Regions from separate parts of the Bacillus sp. EB V-12 genome, predicted to be linked through region 3. Evidence: riboswitches for the same ligand, from Rfam matches in the RefSeq annotation. Region 3 holds a riboswitch; each other region holds the start of a gene.
The links. A riboswitch is a leader RNA that binds a small molecule or an ion and turns the genes downstream of it on or off. The one in region 3 is predicted to bind S-adenosylmethionine.
Positions count from the first base shown of each region.

Region 1: it holds a riboswitch for S-adenosylmethionine, as region 3 does, so the genes downstream of both, ACZDYH_RS09935 (YezD family protein) here and ACZDYH_RS21365 (bifunctional O-acetylhomoserine aminocarboxypropyltransferase/cysteine synthase) in region 3, are expected to answer to the same signal.
Region 2: it holds a riboswitch for S-adenosylmethionine, as region 3 does, so the genes downstream of both, ACZDYH_RS06690 (sugar ABC transporter substrate-binding protein) here and ACZDYH_RS21365 (bifunctional O-acetylhomoserine aminocarboxypropyltransferase/cysteine synthase) in region 3, are expected to answer to the same signal.
Region 4: it holds a riboswitch for S-adenosylmethionine, as region 3 does, so the genes downstream of both, ACZDYH_RS24780 (M20 family metallopeptidase) here and ACZDYH_RS21365 (bifunctional O-acetylhomoserine aminocarboxypropyltransferase/cysteine synthase) in region 3, are expected to answer to the same signal.

Region 1 is NZ_JBUXJL010000002.1:635,239-642,949, forward strand. It holds gene pssA (CDP-diacylglycerol--serine O-phosphatidyltransferase) at 1-600, opposite strand, end outside; gene ACZDYH_RS09920 (LTA synthase family protein) at 789-2,675, opposite strand; gene ACZDYH_RS09925 (DUF3888 domain-containing protein) at 2,930-3,325, shown strand; lysine riboswitch at 3,415-3,596, shown strand; gene lysA (diaminopimelate decarboxylase) at 3,777-5,093, shown strand; SAM riboswitch class I at 5,209-5,317, shown strand; gene ACZDYH_RS09935 (YezD family protein) at 5,390-5,533, shown strand; gene ACZDYH_RS09940 (phosphoadenylyl-sulfate reductase) at 5,621-6,325, shown strand; gene sat (sulfate adenylyltransferase) at 6,365-7,501, shown strand; gene cysC (adenylyl-sulfate kinase) at 7,514-7,711, shown strand, end outside.
Region 2 is NZ_JBUXJL010000002.1:26,000-33,710, forward strand. It holds gene ACZDYH_RS06670 (ABC transporter ATP-binding protein) at 1-287, shown strand, start outside; gene ACZDYH_RS06675 (hypothetical protein) at 296-523, shown strand; gene ACZDYH_RS06680 (ABC transporter permease) at 626-1,621, opposite strand; gene ACZDYH_RS06685 (sugar ABC transporter ATP-binding protein) at 1,605-3,092, opposite strand; gene ACZDYH_RS06690 (sugar ABC transporter substrate-binding protein) at 3,089-4,201, opposite strand; SAM riboswitch class I at 4,290-4,395, opposite strand; gene ACZDYH_RS06695 (NCS2 family permease) at 4,484-5,785, opposite strand; gene ACZDYH_RS06700 (SDR family oxidoreductase) at 5,988-6,854, shown strand; gene ACZDYH_RS06705 (L,D-transpeptidase) at 6,921-7,682, shown strand.
Region 3 is NZ_JBUXJL010000007.1:202,259-209,969, forward strand. It holds gene ACZDYH_RS21350 (YczE/YyaS/YitT family protein) at 1-508, shown strand, start outside; gene ACZDYH_RS21355 (homoserine dehydrogenase) at 539-1,834, opposite strand; gene metA (homoserine O-acetyltransferase MetA) at 1,976-2,881, opposite strand; gene ACZDYH_RS21365 (bifunctional O-acetylhomoserine aminocarboxypropyltransferase/cysteine synthase) at 2,865-4,163, opposite strand; SAM riboswitch class I at 4,255-4,359, opposite strand; gene ACZDYH_RS21370 (chloride channel protein) at 4,681-5,910, shown strand; gene ACZDYH_RS21375 (YjjG family noncanonical pyrimidine nucleotidase) at 5,956-6,651, opposite strand; gene ACZDYH_RS21380 (transcriptional regulator YeiL) at 6,759-7,430, shown strand; gene ACZDYH_RS21385 (FMN-dependent NADH-azoreductase) at 7,493-7,711, opposite strand, start outside.
Region 4 is NZ_JBUXJL010000010.1:174,539-182,249, forward strand. It holds gene ACZDYH_RS24760 (serine hydrolase domain-containing protein) at 1-1,612, shown strand, start outside; gene ACZDYH_RS24765 (hypothetical protein) at 1,929-2,252, opposite strand; gene ACZDYH_RS24770 (VOC family protein) at 2,388-2,780, opposite strand; gene ACZDYH_RS24775 (AAA domain-containing protein) at 2,892-5,201, shown strand; SAM riboswitch class I at 5,278-5,379, shown strand; gene ACZDYH_RS24780 (M20 family metallopeptidase) at 5,468-6,673, shown strand; gene ACZDYH_RS24785 (Lrp/AsnC family transcriptional regulator) at 6,839-7,279, opposite strand; gene ACZDYH_RS24790 (SDR family oxidoreductase) at 7,449-7,711, shown strand, end outside.

The sequences.
Region 1 (7,711 bases), on a different contig from region 3:
ATTTCCAAATCCTGTTTGATACATTGTAATAATGATTCCAACTAAAAATAGTGTAATAATGATGCTATATCGTGGAATTGGTACATCTTTTAAACTTGGGATACGAATGCGGCTCACCATTAAAAATGCGAACGTTACAAATACGGTAATAAGAACGATTTTTGGAATGGTATGTGAAAATAATGTTAAGAAAGCAACAAGCCCTCCCGCTGCTGTAATCGGTACTCCAGTGAAATATTTCATTGAAGTAGAAGATGGTGTTACATTAAATCGTGCTAAACGATATGCTCCGAAAAGAGGGAATAATCCCGCTATGTATAATCCGATGATTCCGTAGTTTGAGAAAGATGTGTAATACATTAAAACAGCTGGTGCTGCACCAAATGTTACGACATCTGCAAGCGAGTCGAGCTCTTTTCCCATTTGTGAATCAACACGTAATAAACGAGCAACACGACCATCAAGACTATCTAACATCATCCCGATAAGTACTAAAATAGCAGCTGATTTATAATATCCTAAAGATGCATAGCCGATTGATAAAAATCCGCTATATAAATTTCCGAGCGTAAATAAGTTTGGAATAGCTGCTCTATACAAAATCTGATCCCTTGCTTTCTGTAATAAATTCTTAATTAGTGTATGAAAGTTTACTTATTTTATCATACCATAAATTTATTCCTCATACGAAAGAAATTACCAATTTGTGAAAGATTTCATAGAAGGATGGTTTGAAAATTAAGTGAAAATAAAAAGAGGAAGCAACTTGTATAAAGTTGCTTCCTTTACTATTCAAATTTCGTTGTCATCGTTCCAGTTTTATATCGATTATTAGGATCGAAGCGTAATAAATCTCCATAAATTAATTTGTCGGAGAATTTTAATTCTGTTTTTGCTTTTTCAATATACGGCTGACATAGCGTCATGTCAGCTTCTTCACCCGTACTTCTTTTGTAGCACATATTTTTTGTATAAACATACTCTTCAGAAACAAAGCTACCATCACGCATTACCATAAGCGGGTCTTTCTCTTTAATAAATAAGTCAGTTCCAAATTCAACGGATTTATTTGTTTTAATACCAAGTAAATGAAGGAGCGTTGGCTTAATATCAATTTGACCGGATACTTTAGAAACAACTTTTCCTTCTTGGCCAGGCACATGAATAATAAGAGGAACTCGTTGTAATTGCATAGAATCGAATGGTGTAATAGTATCTTTTCCTAGGAACTGTGCCATAGCTGTGTTATGGTTTTCGGAAATACCGTAATGATCACCATAAATGACAATAACGGAATTATCATATAATCCTTCTTCTTTTAATTGTTGAATAAATAATTTAAGAGCTTCATCTGTGTAACGAACAGTTGGGAAGTAGCGGTTTACAACACCACTTTCCGAGTTGAATTCATCAACATATTGATCTTCCGGATTTAGAAGAAACGGAAAATGATTTGTTAATGTAATAAATTTTGTATAGAACGGTTGCGGTAAAGATTTTAACTTTGGAATAGATTGTTCAAAGAACTCTTTATCTTTTAATCCCCAACCGACAGACATTTGCTCCGTTCCTGCGTAATCATTTAAATTAAAATAACGATCATATCCAAGCGCAGGATACATTACATCCCGATTCCAAAACGTTTTATCGTTTGAATGGAAGACGGCAGAAGAATATCCGTATTTCTTTAATTGTTCTGGTGTCGCTGTGTATTCATTTGTTGCATGAGTAAAGAATACAGAACCACGATCTAGCGGATAAAGTGAGTTTTCAACGATAAATTCAGCATCAGAAGTTTTGCCTTGTCCAGTTTGATGATAGAAGTTATCGAAATAGAAACTATCCTTAATAAATTCATTTAAAAATGGTGTAATTTCTTTTCCATTTATTTTTTTATTAATAACAAAGTTTTGTGTAGATTCCATTGAAATTAAAATTACATTTTTACCTTTTGCAGCTCCAAATAAGTTTTTATCAACTTGTTTGTCTTTTGAGTCTGTATAGTTTTTAATTTCAGAAAACCCATCCCCACTTGCAAATACACGCTCAGCTGAAGACTTGGATTGAAGCGTAATATCAAATAGATGGTATGTGTATAAACCTAAATTCTTCACGACAGTTTGACGGTCAAATGAGCGCGAGAACATTTGTGGTTTATAAATAACTGATACAACAATTTGTAGTGCTAATAAAGCTGTTACACCGCTAAAGAAAGTTCGCTTCTCTGAGCGGGAAAGTGGTGTTTTGTCGCCAAATGATGGGAATTTACGTGAAATAAACATTAAAATAATTGCATCTGCAAATAAAAGTAATGTTTTGTACGTAAAGAGTTCTTTTATACTTGTCCCTAAATCAGCCATATTGTTTGTTTGGAATAAAACCGGGAAAGTAACGAAATCGTTATAGAACCCATAAAACATTGCGTTTCCAAATAAAATAAATGACAGTATAAAACTGATTCCAATTATAATTCGGTTTCGGTGCTTAGATGCAAGTAAAGCTAAGCCGAAAAATAAAAGTAACGCAGCTAGTGGATTGATAAAAAGCATGAATTCTTCAAAGAAATTATCAATTTTAATATCAAATGCTAGCTTGTACACAATATATGTTTTAATCCATAGTAAAACGACTGCAACGAGTGCAAATCGCAGTTTTGGAAACAGATGTTGTAGCATAATATACTCCTCTCCTAAAAAGCATGACAGTTCTTGTGAGTCAGTTTGCTTAACGACTCATTTTATATATACGAACAGTCCTTTGTTATTATGATTATTATACTATGAGTATCATTATACGAAAATAAAAGAAGGTTGTGGGCTTTTTTATAATAATCGAGTAGAAAAAGAGTGGTGGGAGACAATAAAACAGAATTTCTATGTATGATAATTATCGTACGCAGAAAGAATCGCGTGATTATACGGAGGTTATAATGCGAAAATTATTATATTTTATAGCATGCAGTAGTGTTATACTTTTTACTTCACCGAGTGTGTCGGTAGCCCAATATGATGCACCTCTTATGGAAGATGCACTTTATTCTGTTTTATTTCCAAAAATAAATAAAGCAATTGAAAAACAATATGGAAGTTTGAAACCTTATCAATGTCCTAAAATTATTAGTTTAAAAAAAGTGTATAGCGGTACATATTTATTTCAAGCAAGTATTGAAGTGACAAAGTATGAACGTGTTGCTGGGAAAATTGCTCCACCATTTGAGAAGGTAACGATTACATTTAATAACGAAGAAGGCGAATGGGAAGTGACAAAGATTTCAGTAAAGCGCTTACCAAATGATACGAAACTAAACTGTAAAAAAACAATATAAAAAATTGTTTGACAAATAAAATGGTCCTTTGGTATTGTTAATAGCAACAATTAGATGTTTGAAAATTAAATAGACTTACCTCATCTACTCTCAAAGGTAGAGGCCGCGATAGGAAAGAGTAAGCTATGGGAGATTTAATGGAATCTGTGATCATAGGTTGAAAGGGACTATTGCCGAAATATAAGAATAACCATCTTATTCATATATTGGGACTGCATTGAATAAATGTAGTACTGTCATAAGATTTATTTTATGGAGAGCTATTTGGAGATGTTGATGCGGTTTCTTATTTTGAGGAGATAACAACTCGTTTATTTTTTCAATATATATTTTTCCTAATAAGAAACGCGTGTGAACATTGTTCCGCGCGTTTTTTGTCTATCTAAAAGCGTGCTGCAATGAATAGAAGATTGGGGTTATGAGTTTTAGAGGAAATAAGGGAGGAATTAAAATGTATTTACACGGCACAAGCCGAATTAATGGGCAAGGACACTTAGAAATTGGAGGGTGCGATACGACGCAGCTAGCAAAGCAATACGGAACACCACTTTATGTATACGATGAAGAGTCTATTCGAGGAAAATGCCGAGCATTTCATCGTGCTTTTAAAGAAAGTGGTTTCTCTTATCAAGTAGCATATGCAAGCAAGGCGTTCTTGTGCATGGAGATGTGCCGAGTAGCTCGTGAAGAGAGTATGTCATTAGACGTTGTTTCTGGGGGAGAATTATATACTGCGCTCCAAGCAGGATTTCCGGCATCACGTATTCATTTTCATGGAAATAATAAAACAGAAGAAGAAATAGTGATGGCTCTTCAGGCGAATATCGGTTGTTTTGTCGTAGATAATTTCTTTGAATTAGAAGTTTTACACGATTTAGCGATGCAACATGGGAAATTTGTGAACATATTAATTCGTGTAACGCCTGGAGTAGAGGCGCACACACATGAATATATTACAACAGGTCAAGATGATTCGAAATTTGGATTTGGTGTTTCAAACGGTCAAGCGATGCAGGCAATTGGATTTGCTTTACAAAAATCAAATTATAATGTGCTAGGGATCCATTCACATATTGGGTCGCAAATATTTGAAACAGCTGGTTTTGTTCGAGCAATTGAAGTTCTTCGCCAATTTTTAGAAGAAGTGAGAGAGCAAACAAACTATGTAGTAAAAGTGTTAAATGTAGGCGGGGGATTTGGAATACGTTACACAGAGTCAGATACACCATTAACTCTTGAGACATATGTGCGAGCTGTAACAAGTGCAGTGAGAGAACAATTTACTGTATGTGAATATCCATTGCCAGAAATATGGATTGAGCCAGGCCGTAGCATTGTAGGTGATGCTGGGACAACAATTTATACAGTTGGATCTGTGAAAGATATTCCTGGTATTCGGAAATATGTATCAGTCGATGGTGGAATGACAGATAATTTAAGACCTGCTTTATATAGTGCGCGTTATGAAGCGATGTTAGCGAATCGAGGGAATGATGAGAATGAGGAACTCGTTTCGATTGCTGGGAAATGCTGTGAGAGTGGAGATATGTTGATTTGGGATATTCATTTACCGAAAGTCGCTGCTTCTGATTTACTAGCAGTTTCCTGTACAGGAGCATACGGGTACTCGATGGCGAATAATTACAATCGGATTCGAAGACCAGCCGTTGTCTTTGCAAAAGGCGGAACATCGCAAGTAGTTGTGGAACGCGAAACATATGAAAATATTATTGGGAACGATCGCATACGTATTAAAGAGCTTGTCTAAATAGGAAAAGGAGTTGTTCGAATGGACAATTCCTTTTTTATAAAATAAAATAATTAAAATATATCGGAAAACTAGGATTGAAAAAAATCAGAATTGTGATAAAATACAAATACAAAGCTTATCAAGAGAAGCGGAGGGAACTGGCCCGAAGAAGCTCGGCAACCTGCTTATAGAAAGCAAGGTGCTAAATCCAGCAAAATGGGATCCATTTTGAAAGATAAGGTAAAATATATTACCGAACAGTCTTTTCGAAATGGGAAAGATTTTTTTTATGAATAAAAAGGGGGGCTGTTCGCGTGAGTGTACGGGAACATTTTGATGAAGTATCCGAGAAGATTGAAGCGATGCTTGCTGATATGAAATATGGTTCAATTACAATTGTTGTGCAAGATGGAAAAGTAATTCAGTTAGAGAAAAGTGAAAAAGTACGTTTAAAGTGAAAAGCGCTGACTAGAAAAACTAGAGGCGGTTTTAACCTATTTTCATTAGGTTAAAACCGTCTTTTTGCTTTTACAGGGGGAAAAAACATGTTGACGTATGAAACGTGGGAAGAAAATGTTGTTTCGTTTTCGGAAGAAGATGAAACAAAAGGTGCGTTATCAGTATTAAATTGGGCTTATAAAGAATATAAAGATGAGGTTGTCTACGCATGTAGCTTTGGGGTGGAAGGTATGGTATTGCTGCACATTATAAACCAAGTAAATCCATCTGCTAAAGTTGTATTTTTGGATACAAATGTTCATTTTCAAGAAACGTATGAATTAATTCGAAAAGTGCGGGAACGATTTCCTTCATTGAATATTATAGAAAAACAGCCAGAACTTACACTTGATGAACAGGCGAAGTTGCATGGTGAAAAACTGTGGGAGAGCAATCCGAATCTTTGTTGTAAGATTAGAAAAATTTTACCTTTAGAAAAATCATTAGTCGTGGAAAAAGCATGGATATCGGGCTTAAGAAGGGAACAATCAGAAACACGTAAGCATACAAAGTTTATAAATCAAGATCATCGTTTTCAATCTATTAAAGTTTGTCCACTCATTCATTGGACGTGGAAAGAAGTTTGGCGATATGTATACAAACATAGCTTGCCGTATAACCCGTTGCATGATGTTGGCTATCCAAGTATTGGGTGTGAGAAATGTACGTTACCTGTAGGGGATGGTGGCGATTCAAGAGATGGTAGATGGGCTGGAAAAGTGAAAACTGAATGTGGTCTTCATTACCAATAAGATGAATCTTGAAATAAAGCGAAGAGAGGATATAGAAAAATGAGCATAGTAAACGAATTAGTAAACCGTATAGATGAGACATATGACGTATCACAAATTGAAAAAGAGATTAAATTAGACAATATTGCGTTAAGTGATTTAGAACTATTGGCGACAGGTGGATATAGCCCCCTTACTGGTTTTTTAGGGAAGGAAGATTATGATTCTGTTGTAGAAACGCTTCGTTTAGCAAATGGTAGTGTGTGGAGTATACCGATTACATTACCGGTAACAGAAAAAGTCGCAGAAAGCCTGAAGGCTGGAGAGGAAGTAAAGCTTGTCAACAATGGAAATATATACGGTGTCATTCAAATAGAAGATATTTTTGTACCAGATAAAGAAAAAGAAGCGTTACTTGTATATAAAACAACGGATGAGGCTCATCCAGGAGTGAAAAAATTATATGAACGACCAAACGTTTACGTTGGAGGAACTATTATTCTAACAAAACGCTTTGAAAATAATCAATTTCCTTTTTATCATTTAGACCCAATTGAAACGAGGGAAGCATTTAAAAAACGTGGGTGGAAAACAGTGGTCGGATTTCAAACGAGAAACCCGGTACATCGTGCCCATGAGTATATTCAAAAATCTGCTCTTGAAATTGTAGATGGTCTCTTTTTAAATCCGCTCGTTGGAGAAACGAAATCGGATGATATTCCTGCTGATGTAAGAATGGAAAGCTATGAAGTACTTCTTCAAAACTATTATCCGAAAAATCGTGTCTTTTTAAGTGTATTTCCTGCTGCCATGCGTTACGCAGGACCAAGGGAAGCGATATTTCATGCGTTAGTAAGAAAGAATTTTGGATGTACCCACTTTATAGTAGGGCGTGATCATGCTGGAGTAGGAGATTATTACGGAACGTATGAAGCGCAAGAAATCTTCACAAATTTTACGATAGAAGAGTTAGGAATTACACCACTATTCTTTGAGCATAGTTTTTACTGCACGAAATGTGAAGCGATGGCTTCAACGAAAACATGTCCGCACGGAAAAGAAGATCATGTTATTTTATCGGGTACGAAAGTAAGAGAATTATTAAGAAACGGTGAGATTCCGCCAAGTACATTTAGTCGTAAAGAAGTAGTGGAAGTGCTAATTAAAGGCTTGAAAAAAGAAGTAGTAACAGAATAGGGAGAGAACGAGATGGATACGAATATTACTTGGCATACAGCTTCGGTTTCAAAAGATGAGAGAAGAGTGAAGAATGGACATCATAGTTTTGTAATTTGGTTTACTGGTTTATCAGCTTCGGGTAAATCTACAGTAGCGAATGCGGTCGCTCGTAAACTGTTTGAAAAGAATATTGGAAATTATGTGCTGGATGGGGATAACATTCGCCAC
Region 2 (7,711 bases), on a different contig from region 3:
TGCTGAAAATGGTAGGGCTTGAGAGGCATATTAACAAATATCCTTACGAGTTATCAGGAGGAGAACAGCAAAGAACAGCAATAGCAAGGGCTTTAGCACAAGATACAAAAATTATACTTGCTGATGAACCGACTGGTGCTCTTGATCAAGAAAATGGGGAAAAAATTATGAGTATTTTACAAGAGATTAATAAAGAAGGAAAAACAGTGCTAGTTGTTACACATGATCAAAAGGTAGCTGCATATTGTCAGAGGACGATACGGTTACTTGATGGTTGTGTGGTATAATATGGATAATGGTATATGAAGAGGTGATACATATGGAAAATGTATATAAAGGACTTAGGCATACCGGATTTACTGCAATGCTTATTTTTGGAGGGGTATATCTACTTCGCTGGCTCATACATGATGAGATGCTACTGGATCAGCTTATTGGATTTAGTGTAGGAATGGTAATGGTTGTTTCGTCAGTTTTCATTCAAAAGTATAGTAAAGAATTACAGATGAATGAGAAATATTAATAATTTTTAACTGCTGTTATCTTTTTCATAGTTTAGTAATCGTGGAGGCTTTCGTGTGATTGTTGCAAAGGGAAAAGAGAGCATCGATTCGATGCTCTCTTTTTATTTACGCTTCTTTTTAATAAATGAAAAGGCTAAAGCTGTAATTAAAATGCTGCCTTTAATAATATCTTGTGCATAATAAGGAACGTTCATCATTGTGAGTCCATTTAATATAATTCCAATTAATACCGAGCCGAGGAATGTTCCGACTATATTTGGTTTCTTGGCACCGAACATTGCGTAACCGATATAGGCAGCTGCGACTGCATCCATTAATAATGGAGCACCAGCTGAAACTTGTCCTGTTCCAACGCGGCTGCATAGAATAATGCCGCCAATAGAAGCTAGTAAACCACTAATCATATAAGCATATACACGGTAACGATCAGTAGGAATACCGGCTAATCTAGCAGCTTCTCGATTACCACCAGTCATATAAAAGAAACGACCGTACGTTGTTTTTTCTAAAAATAGATGTGCAATTAAAACGACAGTAAGCATGATAATGACAGGGACTGGAATTCCTAAGACGGAACCTTGACCGATAAATAAAAAGGATGGAATAAAATGTCCTGTTGCACCGGACATTCCTTCATAAATTGAGGATCCTTTTGAAAATGTTAAGTGTAGTCCATTAACGATATACATGATACTTAATGTAGCTAGTAAATCGGGTAGTTTAATTCGGATAACGAGTAGTGCATTTAATAATCCAACTAATAATCCGCAAAGAATAGGAACAAGGAGTGTAACTAATAGTTCTTGTCGATATAAAACGAGACAAGAAGCAGCTGCAATTGTTGCTAAACTAGCGGTAGAGCCGACTGATAAATCAAACCCATCTACAATCAATGTAAAGGTAACGCCGATTGCAAGTAACGTTACGATGGAGATAGAGCGTAAAATATCACTAATATTGTTATATGTTAAAAAAGAATCATTGACGATAGAGAAAAAAATTGTAACACCTATAATAATAGCAATTGTACTAAATTGATAAAAAAGATGAGTAGGTAAATATAGTTTCTTAGTTTTCGTTTTATGAACGAGATTCAATGGAATAGCTCCCTTCAGATAAATGTAAAAGCTGTTCAGGAGATAGTTCGCTTGGTAAGTATTCACCTACAAATTCTCCGTTTGCCAGTATAAGAATGCGATCAGCGATATGCAACGCTTCATCTTGTTCTCCTGTGAAATAAATTACGGAACTTCCGTTTTCTGTAATGTTGCGAATGAATTGAAAAATGTCTTGTTTCGCAGCGATGTCTACACCTTTAGTTGGCTCGTCTAAAAGAAATAGATTAGGTTTGAATCCACTCCACTTTGCAATTGAGATTTTTTGTTGGTTTCCACCACTAAGTGAATGAATAAAGGCTTTTGGGTCATTTGGCGAAATGCTGAAAGAAGAAATTGTCGTGGTGGCATTATTTAATTCGGTTTGTTTTCTTCGCCAACCTGATTGGTGTAAATTTGTGTGACCTATAATATTTTCTGTAAGAAACACGCCTTGTTTTCTTCTTTCTTCGGGTACAAGTGCAATTTTCGCTTTAATTGCATCTCGCGGTGTTTTGATTTTTATTGTTTGACCATCTATTTCAGCGTGATAAGTATGACGAGCACCAAATAAGGTTTCAGCAAGTGTTGTTTTGCCGCTTCCAATTAATCCATATATAACAACAGTTTCTCCTTTTCGTATTGTAAGAGAAAGGGGAGAATGATCTTCGCGTAATTGAAGCTCTTGTACTTTAAATAATTCTTCGCTCCCGCGTTTTGGTGCTGTATTAATAGGGAGTGTAAGTTGTTTTCCAGTCATTGCTTCCACAATTTGCTGATCTGTAATCGTTGTAATGGTTTCAGAAAGGGCAACTTGACCGTTATGTAATACAGTTACATCATCCGCGAAATTTCGAATCTCTGATAAACGATGAGAAACTAGAAGGATGCCAATACCTTTTGCTGTTAAATCTTTTAATAGTTTCCCAAAGGTTTCAACCTCTTTTGGTCCAAGAGAAGAAGTAGGTTCATCTAATAAAAGATAATTTGTATTGTTAGATAAAGCTCTTGCGATAAGGAGTAATTGTTTTTCATGTAATGAGCAGTTTGAAACATCTTCCGAAACATTTAAATTTACCTGTACAGTTTGCAAATGTTGTTTAGCAAGTGCGACTAGTTTGGACTTTGAAAATAGTATTTTATTTTGCATTGCTAAATGATCGATTAGTACATTTTCTAATACAGATAATCCGGGAATAAGTCCGTGATCTACTTCTTGTGTTACGAAAGAAATGCCATGCTTTTTTGCATCGCGCGGTGAAGTAAAGGAAACAGACTGAGTATCAATTTTTATATCGCCAACAACTGGTTGAATTTCACCAGTTGCTATTTTTAGTAAAGTACTTTTTCCCGCACCGTTCATGCCTAGTAAAGCGTGTACTTTTCCTTTTTGAATATGAATAGAAACATCTTCTAGAACAGGTGTAGCGACATGATAAGAATGTGTAATGTTTTGAAGAGAGAACGTCATCATTTTTTCTCCTTCTCTAATTTTTTCATCCAAGGGGAATATGCATCTTTTGAGTCTCCCCAACCGTTTATATATTTTGATAACTGATCCATTGTTATATTTTCTTTTGGTAAATTATTTTTCTTTACTAAATAAGGTTCTAGTGAATAAATATCTGGCGTTTGTTCACCAGCAATTTTTTTGTATAAAAATCGTACTTGAACCTTACCTACTTCAGCTGGATCAGTTGCAGCTGTAGCAGTCCAAGGTGAGTTTTCTTTTTGCATGAGTTGTAAATCCTCATTACTTAAGTCAATGCCATATACTTTTATATCTGTACGACCAGCTTGTTCAAGTGCTTTAACAGCCCATTTAGCAAACTCATCCCACGAAGCGAAAATAGCTTGTAAATCGCCTTTTTTCGGATATTTCTTTAGTAAAGCTTCTACTTGTGTTTGTGTATCGAGCGGTGTGTTATTACTAGCAGTACCGAATCTTGCAACTTCTTTTATATTTGGATACCGTTTATAAAAAGCATCAATGATAACATTGCGACGTTCCATTGGAGCAAAACCGCCGACCCATACAACTGCGATATTTCCTTGTCCATTCAAATCTTCCGCTAACGTTTTTAATGATTTCCATGCAAGACTATAGTCATCTTGATCAATAATTGTCACACCTGGCAAGCGTAGATCGTTATCGAACGCAACTACGGGAATGTTCGCCTGTAACGCTTTTTCTACTCCAGGTTTTAGTGCTTCAGAACGGCCATGATCAATTAAAATACCATCCACTTTTGAATTAATAGCAGTATCTAAATTTGCAGCCATTTTTGCTAAATCGTTATCAGAATTGTAGACTTGTACACTGCCGCCAAATAGCTCAACTTGTTTTTTGACACCCTCAATATATTGAGAGGAAAAAGTTCCAATGGACATTTGCATAATTAATGCTATTTTTAATGGCTTCTTCATTTGGCTTGGAATTTCTGTTTGTAATTGATTTTCTACCGTTGTAGTCGCCTTTCTCACAGTTTGTTGCTTTTGTGAAGAGATAGCATCTTGTTCATTTGTACAAGCTGCTAATGTAAATAAGAGAAAAATAAGTACGATGGAACATAATTTTTTCATAAAAAAATCCCTCCTAAACTAAGAAGAGAGAGGAGGGAGTGAAAATAAAAAACGCCTTTTCATATAGAAAAGACGCCTTATCATATTACTCTTATCTTTCAACACAATGTGTTGTAAGAATTAGCACCGTGCCCATAAATGGGTCGGTTGCCGGGCTTCGTAGGGCTCATCCCTCCACCTGCTCTTGATAAGACATCGAATATTTAACTATTTTGAATTATTCCACAAACGAATGGTGTTGTCAAACAGTATTTATAAAAAAATCCCTCAGGAAGAGGGATTTTAATGTGGTAAGAATATCAATTGATAAGCAAACAAAATTCCAAATACATATACAAGTGGGTGAACAGCACGGAATTTACCTTTTGCCACTTTCATAAGTGGATATGAAATAAATCCAAGTGCGATACCTGTTGCGATACTTGATGTAAGTGGCATGCTTAAGATTACTAAAAATGCTGGGAATGCTTCATCAAATGCGTCCCAATCGATGTGGCGAACTGAACCCATCATAAGACTACCAACGATAATTAATGATGGAGCAGTAATAGCTGATACACCAGAAACGGCACTTACTAATGGTCCGAAGAATGCTGCTAGTGCGAATAGAACCGCTACTGTAACAGTTGTTAAACCAGTACGACCACCAGCTGCAACACCAGCAGATGATTCAATGTAAGCTGTTGATGGTGTCGTTCCGAACATAGAACCAATAGTTGCTGAGAATGAGTCAGATAGAAGAGCTCGTCCTGCTTTTGGAAGCTTTCCGTCTTTCATAAATCCACCTTGTTGTGCAACGCCAAGTAATGTACCTGTTGTATCGAATAGTGTAACAAGGAAGAATGAGAATACAACGCCGTATAATCCGTAGTTAATTACGTCAGATACAGCTGTAATTGGATTTGAAACGATAATTCCTTCTGGTAAACCAGGCATTGATGTAACACCGTTTGAGAATGATAATTGTCCCGTGAAAAAAGCGATAATACCAGTTAATAGCATCCCGATAAATAGTGCGCCATTTACATTTAAAGACATAAGGACAATTGTAATTCCAAGTCCAGCTAATGCTAGTAGTACTGGAGCAGAGTGAAGATCACCAAGTCCAACTAAGTTTGCATCATTTTTTGTAACGATACCTGTTAAACGTAAACCGATAAAGGCGATAAATAGCCCGATACCAGCAGTAATTGCATGTTTTAAGTTTTCAGGAATTGCTTCCATTAATTTTGTACGGAAAGATGTAAATGATAGCAAAATTAAAATCATACCTGCTACGAATACAGCAGAGAATGCAATTGCGAAAGTCATGCCTTCATGCGCTTTTACAACAGAGTAAGAGAAGTAAGCATTTAATCCCATACCTGGCGCGATTGCGATTGGTAAGTTTGTAAAGATTGCCATAAATAATGTTCCGACAACAGCAGCAATAATTGTTGCTGTAAATGCTTGTTCAAATGGAACACCTGCATCTCCAAGGATAACAGGGTTTACGACAATGATATATGCCATTGTTAAGAAGGTAATAATACCTGCCATAATTTCAGTTTTAATAGAAGTTTTATGTTTTGAAAGGTTAAACATATAAACATCCTTTCTGTTTACGAATAATTTTCACAACAGTTATATATAATATTCGTTTTTTATCTATTTTGCAATAGTTTTGCATAAAAAGTTTATAACAATTCATATTTTGTGTCTTAAATTCGAATATTAATCGTAAACCGATGTGTGAATTTCAGCTTTTTATTGTGCACATGCTAAGGAAAAGGAGTTGAAAGCAGCTATGCCACAGCAAAAAAACTTTATAACAATGCCTGCGCAACATCAAAATAAGCAGCCTGGTATTGAATCATTAATGAGCCCCCTTCCGCAGTTTGAAGATCCAAATTATAAAGGAAGTGAAAAGTTAAAAGGAAAGAATGTATTAATTACGGGAGGAGATAGCGGAATTGGACGAGCAGTTTCCATCGCTTTTGCAAAAGAGGGAGCAAATGTTGCGATTGCTTACTTAGATGAGGAAGAAGATGCAAATGAGACGAAACAACGTGTTGAAAAAGAAGGTGTAAAGTGTGTATTGTTGCCGGGGGATTTGAGTAATGAACAGCATTGTAAAGATATTGTGGAAGAGACCGCCCGGCAGTTAGGTAGTTTAAATATTTTAGTGAATAACGTTGCACAGCAATATCCGCAGCAAGGGCTAGAGTATATTACAGCAGAACAGCTAGAAAAAACATTTCGTATTAATATTTTTTCTTATTTTCACGTTACGAAAGCAGCCCTTTCTCATTTGAAGAAAGGGGATGTCATTATAAATACGGCATCTATCGTTGCATATGAAGGAAATGAAACGTTAATTGATTATTCCGCAACGAAAGGAGCAATCGTAGCTTTTACAAGATCACTTTCTCAATCGTTAGTGCAAAAAGGGATTCGGGTAAATGGTGTTGCACCAGGCCCGATTTGGACACCGCTTATTCCATCGAGCTTTGATGAGAAGAAAGTCTCTCAGTTTGGGAGCAATGTTCCGATGCAAAGACCTGGTCAACCATATGAATTAGCGCCGGCATACGTATACTTGGCATCTGGTGATTCATCCTATGTTACTGGGCAAATGATACATGTAAATGGGGGCGTTATTGTAAATGGATAGTTTTCATTTATAAGAGCAAAGTAATGTTAATTCCACTTATTATAGGGAGCGCTAGGGGGGATATAGCTGAAAAAGTTATGTTTCATCATACTATTATTTTTCATCCTACCGGTTAGTGCTTTTGCTAATACAGATCATTTAATATTAGTAAATCTTACGACGAACCAGTTGTCTTTTTTTGAAAATGGAAATTACAAAAAAACATTTCCAGTAACGACTGGAAGAGATCGTACACCTACGCCTGAAGGTAATTTTTGTATTATAACTAAATTTAAAAATAAAGAATACCATCGAAAAAAAATACCTGGGGGTGCACCGAATAACCCTCTTGGTACGAGGTGGCTTGGACTAGATAAGAATGAATATGCAATTCACGGGACGAACCGGGAATGGACGATTGGAAGTAGGGAATCAAATGGCTGTATTCGTATGCATGACAGGGATATACAATGGTTATATGACCGAGTACAATTACAAACAAAAGTAATCATTTCTCGTTTTCATACGAGCCCCGAATATGAAGCGAATAAACTTGGTTATCGCGTTGTGAGCTGGAATGGTCGAAAAATAGAAAAAGAACAAATTGGAGTACTTACGTTAGTAGACCGCGCGGATATATATTGGCAAGAACCAAATGGACAGTTAACGAAAGTGAAAACGGTATTGCCAAATGAAAGATATCCAGTGTACTCAAAACGAAAAGATGGAATATATTATATAGGAAACAATTCGTATATTATAGATGAAACAGGAGAGAAAGTTCGTTACGAGCAAATTCCTTCTTCGATTTTAAGTAATATATATAAACGGAAATACAATGTTCCGTAATGGCTACCGTATTATAGACGGTAGCTTAT
Region 3 (7,711 bases):
TATTGCACTATATCAAAATTTTGGGATAAGTATTGGTTTTTGGATTTTCATGATTAACTTTGCCTTTACACTTATCGTACTCTTTTGGAATAAAAAACAAATTACAATTGGTACAATTGTAACGATGGTTCTTATTTCTCTTTTTGTTGATTGGATTGGTTCCATTACAACTATTATGGACGCTATCCGCTCTCTTCCAAAATATATAACACTTATTTGCGGAAATCTATTCGTTGGAGCTGGAATTGGTCTTTACGTCTCTACAAACCTTTGTGCAGCGCCTCAAGAAGCTTTCGTTTTAACGGTTGCCGAGAAGAAAAAATGGACGTTTAGAAGAACAGAGATTTCATTAGCCTTTTTATTTTTAACGTTAAGCTTTTTATTAGACGGACCTATCTATTTTGGAACAATCATCTTATCCTTTACAACAGGCTGGATTATCCAAGCATTTATTCAAGTTGGTACGCAGATTTTAAATAGAAAAGAGCCTATTAAGCAAGCTGCTTAATAGGCTCTTTCTGTTTTATGGTAAGAGATACTACTTAGCATCCCCTTCAATTCGATAGCTCGCTTTCAAACAATCTATTTCTTCATACCCTTGCAACGTATGTAGAATATAATCATAATCAGCAAGAGACGCACGATGCGTTACAATTACAATTTCAGCCTTTCCTTTCTCTTCAAGCGGCATTTGAATAATTTTCTCAAAGCTAACTCCGCGCTCAGAGAACAATGAAGTAATTTTTGCAAATACACCAATTTCGTCTTTTACATGCAGTCTTAAAAACTTTTTCACGACAATTTCGTCTGGCTCTTTTAATACTTTTTGATATTGTGGGACTACAGCACTATTTCCTGTTACCCCTAATCTAATATTTTGCATTACAGCAACTAAATCCGAAACAACAGCTGTAGCTGTCGGTAAACTTCCTGCGCCTGGTCCATAAAACATCGTTTCCCCAACTGCTTCACCGTACACATACACAGCGTTATATTCATTTTGTACTGCTGCAAGAGGATGTGTATTTGGAAGTAAAGTTGGTTCAACTGTAACCTCCAATTTTTCACCATCTCGTTTTGCAAGACCGATTAATTTAATTGTATAACCTAAGCTCTTACTGTATTCAATATCTTCCTCTGTAATAGAGGTAATACCTTTTACTTTCACATCTCCAAGCTCTACATTTGTAGAGAAACCGAGGGTAGCTAAAATCGTCATTTTTCTTGCTGCATCTAAACCTTCTACATCTGATGTTGGATCTGCTTCTGCAAATCCAAGTTGTTGGGCTTCTTTTAACACGTCGTTATATGCTCTCCCTTCGTCTGACATTTTCGTCAAAATAAAATTTGTTGTTCCATTTACAATTCCCATTACTTTCGTAATAAGATCTGAAGAAAGTCCTTCTACGATACTGCGTAAAATTGGAATTCCCCCTGCCACACTCGCCTCATAGAATAAATCAGCCTTATTATCTTTTGCTGTCGCTAATAATTCAGCTCCATGTAATGCCATTAAGTCTTTATTTGCAGTTACAACATGCTTTCCGCTTTTTAAAGCTTGTAAAATATATGATTTTGCATCATCAATGCCACCCATCACTTCAATAACAACATCAATATTTGGATTATCTAAAATTTCATTTGCATCTTGTGTTAATAGAGTAGAAGGTACCTCTACCTCTCTCTCTTTCTCAATGTTTTGCACTAATACTTTCGTTACCTTCACTGGACAACCTACTTGGTGTATGAGTCGTTCTTGATGATCCGTAATAATACGAACCACACCACTGCCAACTGTCCCAAGACCTAATAACCCAACTTGAATTTCTTTCATAGTACTGTCCACCCCTCAAAAATTGTGTTTAGATGAAATTATATGAGTAAAAAATCTGAAAAACAATGTATTTTGAACATTCGGAAAAATAAAGGTTAATCTTTACAAGGAAAACGTTGCCACGTGTTACACAATCTTTCTTTACAATATATAAGGGGTTTCTTGATACACGTAATAATTCAACCAATTAGAAAACAATAAATTACCATGACTCCTCCACCTAACAAGCGGCTTTTCATCTGGATTATTATGTTTAAAATAGTTTTTTGGCACATCAATATTTAATCCCTTGTCACGATCTCGTTCGTATTCTTGTTTTAACGTCTCACAACTATATTCGCTATGTCCAAGGGCAAACACTTGCCTTCCTTCTGGCCCAATAACAAGGTGAACACCTGCTTCTTCAGAGTTTGCTAACAATGTTAATTCTTTCACTCCTCTAATATCATTCTCTCGTACTTCTGTATGACGAGAATGCGGAGCAAAAAACAATTCATCAAATCCTTGTAATAATTTCACATGTTGCTCGCAAACTTCATGTTCAAATACACCGAACACTTTTTCCTTAAGGGGATACTTTGGAACACCATAATGATAGTACAAGCCAGCCTGTGCCCCCCAGCAAATATGGAGCGTAGATGTTACATTCGTTTTTGAATACTCCATAATATGTTTAAGCTCTTCCCAATAATCTACCTCTTCAAAAGCAAGGGTCTCCACTGGCGCTCCTGTAATAATGAGCCCATCAAACTTTTCATTTTCAATATCACGAAACGTTTTATAAAAGCTTGTTAAATGTTCTTGCGTTACATTACGCGATAGATGTGATTCCATATGAAGCAAATGAACATCTAATTGTAACGGTGTGTTTCCAATTAAGCGAAGTAATTGCGCCTCTGTATCTTGTTTCGTTGGCATTAAATTTAATATAGCAATTTTTAAAGCACGTATATCTTGTGTTTCTGCCCGCTCCTTCGTCATTACAAAAATATTTTCTTTTTGCAACACTTTGCGAGCCGGTAAATCTTTATCAATTATGATCGGCATGTGTTTTGCCTCCAACTAGAGCTGCTTCCAAATCTGCAATAATATCAGAAACATCTTCTATACCAACCGATAAACGAATTAAATCAGATGTAACACCCGCTAAACGCTGATCTTCAGCATTTAATTGTCTATGCGTCGTACTAGCAGGATGTATAACGCAAGTTCGTGCATCAGCTACGTGCGTTACAAGAGTTGCTAGTTTTACATTTGCGATAAATTCTTTTGCTGCTTCTAATCCGCCTTTAATACCGAAAGTTAAAACACCACTAGCACCTTTTTTCAAGTACTGTTGTGCTAATGAGTAATTTTCATTACTATCTAAGCCTGGATAATTCACCCATTCAATACGTTCATGATTAGCAAGCCACTTAGCAACTGCAAGAGCATTTTCACTATGACGTTCCATTCGTAAATGCAATGTTTCTAAGCCAATATTGCTAATATATGCATTGAATGGGCTCATACAATTTCCATAATCTCTTAATAGCTGAACACGTGCTTTCACAATATACGCTGCTGCACCAAAGTTTTGAACGTAACTTACACCGTGATAACTTGGATCTGGTTCAACAAGTTCAGGATACTTTCCATTTGTCCAATCAAAGTTTCCACCGTCAATTACAATACCGCCTAAGGAGCTCGCATGCCCATCGATATACTTCGTCGTAGAATGAACAATAATATTTGCCCCATGTTCAAACGCCTGGCATAAATAAGGAGTTGCTAATGTATTATCAACGATAAAAGGTACCTCTAATTCTTTAGCGGCTGCTGAAAATTCTTTAAAATTTAAAACATTCATCGCTGGATTTCCTAACGATTCTGCATAGATAAGTTTCGTCTTGTCATTAGCAAGCGCCGTGATTTCATCTGCCGTTAAATTTGGATTAAAGAACGTAACATCAATGCCAAGCTTACGTAAACTCACCCCAAATAAATTAAACGTTCCCCCGTAAACAGTTGAAGAGCAAAGTAAATGGTCTCCACTACTACAAATATTTAAAACTGCGAGCATAATAGCTGCTTGCCCAGAAGCCGTTGCAACAGCTCCTACACCGCCTTCTAAATCTGATAACTTCTGCTCAAATGCTGCTAGAGTAGGGTTTCCAATACGTGTATAAATATATCCTTCTGCCTCTAAGTTAAATAGAGCTGCTAAATCATCCGAAGTATCGTATTTATACGTTGTGCTTTGATAAAGTGGTAAAACACGTGGTTCACCATTCTTTGGCGTATAGCCACCTTGCACACAAATTGTTCCTTTTCCCCATGATTCTCCCATCTCTCATTCTCCTTTTTTTATACAAAATAAAAAACTGCCCCTTTCCTGAAAACAAGAAAGGAGCAGTTTGAAAACACGCTCTAAAGGCTCTTTCTTATCTCTCAGGATTACTACCTGCAGGATTTGGCACAATTCCGTTATACGGCTGTTGCCAAGGTTTCATCGGGCCTGTCCCTCCACCTTTTCTTGATAAGACTATGCAATTACCGTTGATTTTATAGCAATAATTTCCTAATGTCAAACAGTTTTTCTGAATGTTCTAAAATAAATGTTAACAGTTTCATATAAAGCAACAAAAGAAATATATTCTAGTCTATTTCAAAAAAGACCTTTAAAAACCTCAAATCAGTCTATAAAATTAAATAAGTAATTTAACCTATAAATTCAAATTCCCCAAAAGTTAGCCTATATGTTGAATAGGCCATCTTCTCAAAAAGATACTATATATATTCAATCCATTTTTCACTAGTATATTTCACTTTTTTCCCTACTAAGATTTACATAACGGAGGTATAACATGACAAATAAAAAAGATATGCAGTACATACTTGCTCTATATGGCATTCTTCTAGGATCTATAGTAGGAGCTACAGTCTGGTTATTTTTAGTCACAATAAATATTGGAATCCACTTTATTTGGGGATACTTGCCTGAAGTTCTCTCTTTTCCCTCTTATTACACCCTTTGCGTAACAATAATTGGCGGGGTCCTTGTTGGTCTATCACAAAAACATTTCGGTACATACCCACGCCTTATGCCTGAAGTAATGGCTGAATATAAAAAAACTGGTCGAATCGAATATCGCTTTGTCCATCGGGCTACTTTAACAGCGATTATTGTTTTAATTTTCGGTGCTAGTCTTGGTCCAGAAGCCGCACTAGTTGGAATTATAGGCGGACTGTGCACATGGGTAGGGGATCGCTTTAAATTTGCCTTAAAGGGTATGAATGAGCTAACCGAGATCGGAATTGGCGCTACTTTAAGTGTCATTTTTAACGCACCATTATTCGGTTATTTAGCACCAAATGAAAATGAGGGGGAACAAATTGCTGCTTTTTCTAAAGGAAAAAAAGCGATTGTATACTTAGCTACTACTTTCGCAGGTTTTTCTGTTTATTTACTACTGAGTAAACTTGATAATCGTGGATCCTTTATTGTTGATTTCGGGGAAGGTGCACTTTCTTTCAATGAATGGATTGCATTTCTTCCACTTGCTAGTATCGGCGCTATAGTTGGTTTCTTTTATTTCAAGTTAGAATTCACATTAGAAAAGTTCATTCACCCTTTTAGAGAATACAAGCTGACACTCGGAATTATCGGTGGCATTTTATTAGGAATTGCAGGAACTTTTCTTCCGTACACATTATTTTCAGGGGAACATCAATTAAAAGAGTTAGTTGTTGAATGGAGCCATTTATCTTTTTGGATACTACTTCTTTCAGGGATTTTAAAGTTGTGTATTACTGCCGTTTGTTTGAACACAGGGTGGCGGGGTGGACATATATTCCCAATTATATTTTCCGGATCAAGTATTGGATACGCTATAGCATCTATTCTTCCTATAGATCCAGTAGCATCCGTTGCTATCGTAACGACAGCAATTTCGAGCTATGCGTTACGAAAGCCAATAGCTATTACATTGCTATTACTTATGTTTTTCCCGCTTAATTTACTATTGCCAATGCTTGGTGCAGCTGCTATCGGGAATGCCTTTCCACTCCCAAAACATAACGAAAATACAAATTAACAAAAATAGACAGTGTAGACGAAAGCTCCACTGTCTATTTTTTTATTACACATGCTGCTTTAATAACGCTTCTAACTCCTCAAAATTATGCACTTCATATGTCGGTATAATCCCACTATCATTTAACTTCCTTTCTGGATTAAACCAACAAGTATCAATTCCCGCTACATATCCACCTTTAATATCCGCGCTTAATGAATCCCCAATAATCAGCCCTTCTTCAGGTGCAAAGTTAGGAATCCGTTCAAAAACATAATCAAAATACTCTTTCATCGGCTTTTGAAAACCTGTATCTTCCGAAACAAAAACATCTTTAAACAATGAATGTAACCCTGCATTACGCAAACGTTTATCTTGCGTCTTAGAAACACCATTTGTCACTATATACAACTCATACTCCCCTTGAATTTGATTTATAAATTCAAATGCACCTTGCATGAGTTGATTTCCTTCTTCTAAGTAGTTACGATAATTATTTTCGAATAATATTCCATTTACTTCTTCTCCATACTCTTTAAACAACAGAGAGAATCGTGTATTTACAACTTCATTGCGTGATAGTTCACCTTTTTCAAAAGCATCCCAAAGACCTTTATTTATTTTTTTATAACGAGCCTCTATCTCATCTGTTAAAGGGATTCCCTTCTCTTCAAAAAGTACCCGTAAAGCCACTTTTTCAGCCTTTTGGAAGTCTAGTAATGTATCATCTACATCAAATAACAATGTTTTATATTTTTTCATAAATTCATCACACTCTCTTTTCTACAAAAACAAATTTACATAAATCGTATCATTCCTTCTTGTAAAGATAATAGGAGATATCTCATACTATACATAGGGGTGAAAATATGAAAATCAGCAAAAATGAGGAAGAAATTTATCAATACATGCGAATCCATCAATTCCATACCCTATTTTCATTTCATGTCTTGCCATATGTAGAGCTGCATTCTTTTCAAACGAAAGAGATGATATGTAGTGAAGGAAATGCTCTTCCTTATCTCTATTACTTAATTTCTGGGAGAGCTAAAATATATATGAGTCATAAAAACGGGAAGGTTTCATTAATTAATTTTATTCAAGCACCATCTTTTATCGGAGAATTAGGATTAATAGGAGTAGAACATATTACTAAGTCCGTTGAAGTACTAGAAGATTGTGTGTGTTTGGCACTTCCTCTTAAAGATTGTCAGCAACTTTTATTACAAGATGCAACGTTTTTACAGCACTTATGTAAATTTATTGGAGAAAAGACAATTACTCGCACTGAAAATTACGCAAAAAACTATAGTTATCCTTTTGAAAATCGATTAGCTGCTTTTATTTTATTAACAGAGCAAAATAATTGTTATATAGAAAAGCATACTGAGGCCTCGGAATATTTAAATATCAGCTACCGTCATCTTTTATATGTATTAAATCAGTTTTGCCAACAAAATTATTTAAGAAAAGAAGGCCGAACATATTATATACAAGATCGAAATACATTAGAAAAGCTTGCTGATGAACTAAAAATATAAAAAAGCAGAATTAACGTTTACATGTTAATTCTGCTTTTTTCGAGTGACGATTATAATTTTAATTAAAATTTACTTGCTACTTTAGCTGCTTCTTCAAGACCTGCAGCGATGATTTCTTCTGCTTTATCTGGGAATTGGTTATGCCCTTCAATAACTACTGTTTCCATGTTTGTTGCGCCGAAGAAGCCCATCATACTTGCTACATATTTAACAGCCATTTCTACCTCAGCTGCTGGACCTTCTGAATATACGCCGCCTCTTGCATTTAATAATGCAATCTT
Region 4 (7,711 bases), on a different contig from region 3:
GCAAGGTTCGACGTTCAATAATGCATTTTTATTTAAAGATAATGATGCTTATGCCCATGATATCTTGTTGCAACAATTGTCCAACCAAAACTTGAAGGCAGACCCTGGCGCGTTTTCAGTATACTGTAATGACGGTTTTACGCTGGCTGAGATCTTGGTAGAAAGAGTCAGCGGTATGAGTTTTACTGAATTTCTACATCAAAAGTTTACAGAGCCATTAAAACTGAATCAAACGATAACATCGCAAGACAAATGGGAAGACGAAAAGCGGGCTGGACAGTATTCTCCGACATACCAGGGACAGCTTCCAAGTGAAATGGTAAATGTGATTGGTACGGGAGGAATCTCCTCTACTGCAGAAGATGTGGTGCGATTCTCACAAATATTTATGGGACAGGGAAAAGAAATTCTCTCTAATAAAGCAATCAAGGCGATGGAACAAGAAGAATATAAAAAAGGAATGTGGCCAGGAGATAGCGGAAATATGTTCAACTATGGTCTTGGCTGGGATAGTGTGAAACTATACCCATTCAGTGAATATGGGATAAAAGCGTTGACTAAGGGTGGGGATACGATGCTGCAACATGCTACATTGGTCGTGCTTCCAGAACAGAAGATGGCAGCAGCTGTATTGTCCTCCGGTGGGAGCAGCATGACAAATCAACTATTGGCAAATAAATTACTGCTAGCTAGGCTTAAAGAGAAAGGGGCAATTAAGGATATAAAACCAGATAAATCCTTCGGCAAGCCAGTCAAGGCTAAAGTGCCTCAAGATGTGGTAAAAAAAGCAGGATTGTATGGAAATATCCAAAGCCATTTCAAAATAGAGATTACGAAGAAGGGAGAACTGTTTTTACCAACTAAACCGGAAGAAAAATATGTATATACGGCGGATGGAAGCTTTATAAATGAAAAGGGTACTTCCAAGCTTAACTTCGTCACTGAGAAGAATGGAAAAGTTTATTTAAGAGAGAGCACATATGAATTATCACCGGGATTGGGGCAAAATGTGCTGACTCACTATTTAGCTCAGAAATTAGAAAACAATGTGTTACCGAAGAAAACAGCTGCTGCATGGGCGAAGCGCGAGGGCGGCAAGTTCTACCTTGTTAACGAAAAATTTAATTCTATAAATTATCTAGGACAACAAATACCTCTTAACACACAAATTACGATCAAGGATGGCTATTGGGACGGCAAAAAAATTACAGGTCCGAATACGGCGACGCATCAAATTCAGATTCCTGTGATGAATGGGAGGGATACGAAGGAAGCTCATTTCTATACAGAGAATGGTACTGAATATATGGAGATGGCCAGCTTTTTATACGTCAGTGAATCTAACGTAAAATCCCTTGATGCAGGTCAATTATCGAAAGTTACACTGCAAAAAAATGGGCATGCGAAATGGTTTACGATTCCGCAAGAGGTAGCAGGGAAAACGATGAATGTGGAGTTGCCATCAGGAAGTTCATTCGCGGTGTATGATGGGAATGGAGTATGCGTCAATTTTAGCGTTGTTAGTAATAATAACAAAGTGAAACTACCAGAGAACGGAACAGTTGTATTTGCTGGCGCACCGAACTCCGAATTTACAGTCGCATTGAACTAGCTATAACTCGGGATAGACTTCAATAAAACAGTGCGACATGGAAAAGATATTTTATTTGTATCTTAAGTATTACCTTAAATGATATTACACTTAAATTTTTAGTTTAATAGTAATGGGATAGCACCACATGTCTACTAACCTAAGAAAATAAATCAAACCCATGTCCATCAAGCTAGTAAAAATAAATACCCCAAAAATAGTAAAATTGACATTCTCAGAGTAAAAATGTAAAAAATTATTGTTTAGGGGCAGCGTAAAACATTAGTTTGATAGCGATATGGCGCTACTCATAAAAAAAGAAATAGGATAGAATATCCTATTTCTTTTTATTGATATAATAAAATGTAAAGAATAAATCCAAAGTAATGATAATAATTAGAAGTAAAAAGTGTATAAGTGCATCAGTTTTTCCGTTTAGTAAAGACTTTACAAAGAAATCCCATTCTGTTTCATGGGGAGGTTCTATCCAATTTCGTTGCAGACCTAACACCATTCCATTTATGAAATAGAAAATGCTTAATAGAATCCTTCCAACAAATAAGGCAGCTGTTTTTATATTCCAATCCTTTATCTTGATTACATAAAGGATTGGGAATAGTATCAGTATCCAAAAAACAATAATAAAGACTGTATTTCCCATTCTCTCCTCCTAACAAAATGATTGTGTTTTTAATCTTGGTAAATTCTTAGGTTGGAGGTATGTTTCATTGTTACTGGTTAAAAACAAGGGCCAGAATTCCGGCTCCTTTTCTATCCCGCAAAATATAGTTTCACTTTATCTCTCCGTTTCAAAAAACTCAATCCACTCCCCATCAAGGCCAGCGAAGAATATGTAACGTGTTCCATCTGGTAATGTTTCGATTTCATCTCTTAGTAAAAAGGTTACTGCGTGTTTCTTTAGTCTTTCGATTTCATCCTCTAATGAATCCACTTTAAAGCAAATGTGATGTACTTTTCCTTCTGCCGGAAGGGAAGAGTTGTAGCCTTCAATTAATTCGAGTATCGTTTCTTTCGATTCTTCCACACCTAAAAAAGCGAGTTTTAAGTCTGGGTTTGGGTGCCCCATGCGTTTAAGGAGCTGTAAGCCGACTACTTCTTCATAAAATGAGATAGATGCTTCTAAGTTTGCAACCATAAGTCCAACGTGTTCTATTCTTCTAACTGGCATGTAGATTCCTTCTTTCTAAAAATTATATACAATATATTATTGAAAATTAAGAAAATAAGCAAGATAAAAACCTTACAAATTTTAACGTGTTATATGGTATAGTGAGAAAGTATGTTTGGGGAGAAGGAAGGAGATTATACGATGAATACAACTACTCAAACTCCTTCATTATCGGAAACGATGAAAGAGTGGCATTATGCATTAGCGTATGAAATTAAACATTGGAAAACGATAGGTGGTAGTAAAATTTCTATCATGAACGGTCGTTTTTTATATACAGATTATGAAAGTACAGTATACGTATTTCAGCTTATTTCGGAAGTAAGCTTACCTGAAGGTTCACCCATTCGAATTGAGTTCGATGGTGAGGAAGCGACAGGGGAAGTATTATCTATACATGGATTAGAAATAGAGCTGAAATTAAATGATTATATACAAGGTGAAATAAGAGAAGCGGTTTTATATAGTGAACCGTGGCAATTGTTAGAGCAACTGCAAGAGCGATTGAAAGAAGCACGTAAAGATAAGCTGAAACGTAATCGTATAAAGCGTCTTGTTGATGGGACGAGCAGCCCGAAACATATTGAGAAGATGAAAAATCCGAAAAATGAACTGGCATATCGCGCGTTTTACAATCCGACAACGTACGTATGGGGACCGCCGGGAACAGGGAAGTCTTACAATTTATCACGTATTATTTCGGCCCATTATCAAAAAGGAAAATCGGTACTTGTGTTAGCTCATAGTAATGCGGCAGTAGACGTATTAATGAGTGAAGTAACGAAGCAAATTGAGAAGAAAAAGAAATGGACGCCTGGCGAAATTGTTCGTTACGGTTATAGTCAACATGAACATATACGAAATCATGAAACGTTACTTGCATCTAAGTTAGTTGAAACGACGAACGAATCATGGGGTGAGGAAAGACTCTATTTAGAAGAGACACGCCAAGAGCTTCGTGAAAAAATCTTATCGTATAAGGCAACGTCCTCTGATAAGAAGCGTATGCAGGAGATTGAAAGTGATCTTCGAAAGCAAAAGGCTAAAATTAAAGAAGTAGAAAAAGAATATATTGAAAATGCGAAAGTAATCGGCGCAACTTTATCGAAATGTGCCATTGATGCGCTAATTTATGAGCGTACATTTGATTTAGTTGTCGTAGATGAGGTGAGTATGGCGTTCGTTCCGCAAATTGCATTAGCTGCTTCACTTGGGAAACGTATCGTCGTTTGCGGTGACTTTTTACAGTTACCTCCAATTGCGATGGCAAATCATGAACTTGTTCGCAAATGGCTTGGGGAAGATATGTTTTACCATGCTGGGATTGTTGAGTCTGTTAATAAATCAGAAGCACACCCAAACCTATTTATGTTGCAGGAACAAAGACGTATGCATGCGGATATATCGAAGTTTACGAATTCGTTTATTTATAAAAATAGAGTATACGATCATCCGTCTGTTTCAGAGCGTAAAGAACTTGCACAGTTACAGCCGTTCGCAAATGAGGCGAGCGTTTTATTTGATACGAGCCAAATGGGAGCTTTTTCGTTAAAAGATGCTGCTTCTGGTTCACGTTTTAACATTATGTCTGGTTTAGTAGCAATGCAAATGATGTTAATCGGATTGTTAGATGGTGTGCAATCAATTGGTATTGTGACACCTTACAGGGCGCAGTCACGCTTTTTATCGACGTGTATGAGAGAAATGTTGCAGAGAACGAAATATCAAAACATACCAGTTTTAGCGGCGACAGTTCATAAGTTCCAAGGTTCTGAAAGAGATATGATGATTTTTGATACGGTTGACAGTTATCCGCAAGAACGACCTGGCGTATTATTCTTTGATCACAAAAACCATCGCCTCGTCAATGTAGCAGTGACAAGGGCGAGAGGGAAGTTCATTCAATTATCAGATTGCCATTATATGCGTAAAAACCTTTCGAGAAAACAAGCGTTATCACAATTAACAGCTCATATAGAACGTCACGGAGATGTGTATGATCGCACGACATCAAGACAATTGTGGGAACGAAAAATATCGAAACGTTTACGCTGGTTTATGGAAATGAATCTTGAGGAAACGAAAGGGCTATTAAAAGATATTTTAGCAGCAAAACGAAAAATTATTATTTCACTTCCAAGTACAAAACAAGTGGATAAGCGAGTATGGCAAGCGTTAATGCGTACAAATGCGCAAATAACAGTGTATAGTGACGGACCAGTTCCACTGAAAAATGTAAAGTTACAAAGACAAAATAAAGCATTCCCGTTCCTAGTAATCGATGATGAAATCTTCTGGGCAGGCGCACCGCTTACATCTCAAATGATGTTTGAAGGTAGTACGGAATTTCCGTACGTATGTGCAAGACTGCAAGCACCTGAGACAATTGGTGTATTAAAAGGATTTTTAGATATTCGGTAAATTCGGATAGGAATTCCTTGACTTTTACTTGGAATGAACTTAGAATAAAAAATAATTTAATATAATTTTATGAAAATTCTTATCACGAGAGGTGGAGGGACTGGCCCTATGATACCTCGGCAGCGGATTCGTTATGAATACTGTGCCAATTCCAGCAAGGTAACTTGAAAGATAAGAAAGAAGCTCATTTTGACTGTATATACAGAAGCCTCTTTCTATCTTTTAGAAAGAGGCTTTTTTACGTGAAAATAAAAGGAGGAAGAAAAATGGGAGCGACAGGAGTAGCGTCACAAAGAAAAACAATTGAAGAGAGTATCGAAAGAAATAAGGAAAAGTACATAGAAACAAGTCATGATATTCATGCGAATCCAGAGATTGGTAACCAAGAGTTTTACGCATCAAGAACGTTAAGTTTATTACTAGGTAGTGCAGGGTTTCAGTTGCAGCACAATATAGCTGGACATGAAACGGGATTTATCGCGCGAAAAAGCTCTGGAAAACAAGGACCGGCAATCGCATTTTTAGCGGAGTACGACGCTTTACCAGGACTCGGTCATGCGTGTGGTCACAATTTAATCGGCACAATTAGTGTTGCAGCAGCAATCGCATTATCAGAAACGCTTGAAGAAATTGGCGGGGAAGTTGTCGTGTTTGGTACACCAGCTGAAGAAGGAGGACCGAACGGTAGCGCAAAATCGAGTTATGTAAAGGCAGGCTTATTTAAAAATATTGATGCGGCGCTTATGATTCATCCGAGCGGAAAGACAGCGACAACGAGTCCTTCACTAGCAGTCGATCCACTTGATTTTCATTTTTACGGAAAAACAGCTCACGCCGCAGCTTCACCAGAAGAGGGAATTAACGCATTAGATGCGGTGATTCAGCTCTATAACGGTATTAACGCACTTCGCCAACAACTTCCGTCAGACGTGAGAATTCATGGCGTCATTACAGAAGGCGGAAAAGCACCTAACATTATTCCTGAATATGCCGCAGCAAGGTTCTTCATCCGTGCAGCAACGCGAAAAAGATGTGCAGAAGTAACAGAAAAAGTAAAAAATATTGCTGAGGGAGCAGCGTTAGCAACAGGTGCAAAAGTAAAAATCCATCAATTCCAAAATGAAATCGATGAATTACTCGTAACAAAAACATATAACGATATTGTAGCGGAAGAACTAGAACTATTAGGTGAAGATGTAAATCGTAAAGAAAGAGTAGGAATCGGTTCAACCGACGCAGGAAACGTAAGTCAAGTCGTACCGACAATTCATCCGTACATTAAAATCGGACCAGATGATTTAATTGCACATACAAATGAATTTAGAGAAGCAGCACGTTCAGAACTTGGAGATAAAGCATTAATTACATCGGCAAAAGCATTAGCAAATACGGCGTATCGATTAATTACGGAAGAAGGGTTGTTAGAGAAGGTGAAGGAGGAGTTTAGAGAGGCGCAGAGGAATCAAGGGTAAGGGGATTAAGGTACTTTTTTCGAATAGCAATCTAAATAATAAGTAGAAATATAAAAAAGAACATTGAAAATCAATGTTCTTTTTTGTTACTAATCATTAATTTTGTTGGATTTTCTCATAAAGGAAAAGCTTTTACTGTTAGCGGAGGATAATACGTATCCTTTATTAGAATGACAATTTCTCCTCAAACTCACTCTTTAAAACAATTAAAGGAGATGACAAGCCAAATTGCATTAAAGAGTCTAAAAATGTAGCGAGAGAATCCATCGAATCGCTCATGACCTTCATCATATAATTAAATTCCCCACTAATTCGAAATAAATCTGTTACTTCAGGAGCTGCATTACAATACTGGATAAAATCAGAGCATTGGCTCGTTTTAAACATGATGAATGCTTGAATGTTTTTATTAATTTTTGCAGGCTCAAATTTCGTTCGATAAGCCGCTATAACTCCTTGATCTTCAAGCTTGTTAATACGTTCTTTTACAGCAGGCTGCGTCATGGATATAATTCGTCCTATTTCTGAAACAGAAATTCTCGCATTTTCATACAACAAGTTCATAATTTTATGATCGATTTCATCCAGTTTTACGGCGTTTTGCATTGTGTAGCCTCCTTATTTTTGTTTTATAAAGTAAATTACGAATTATAACTATAATATCATAAGCGAATGGACTAAATTACCTATAAATCTATATTTAAAATGATTGGTGTTTACATGAAAATATAAGTATAGGTTTTTATCAAACGGAAATTTAGGAAGGATGGAAAAAATGAAGAATCTTGATGGGAAAGTAGCGTTAGTAACAGGAGCGAGTCGCGGAATTGGCCGTGCGATTGCGATGAGATTGGCGAAAGATGGAGCATTAGTTGCGATTCACTACGGCCGAAATAAGGCAGCTGCAGATGAAACAATTAGTGAGATTGAATCTAATGGAGGAAAAGCGTTCTTAATTGAAGCAGAACTCAATTCAATTGATGGTGTCAAAAAGCTAGTAGAACAGTTAAAGCATGAATTACAAATAAGAGTTGGTAC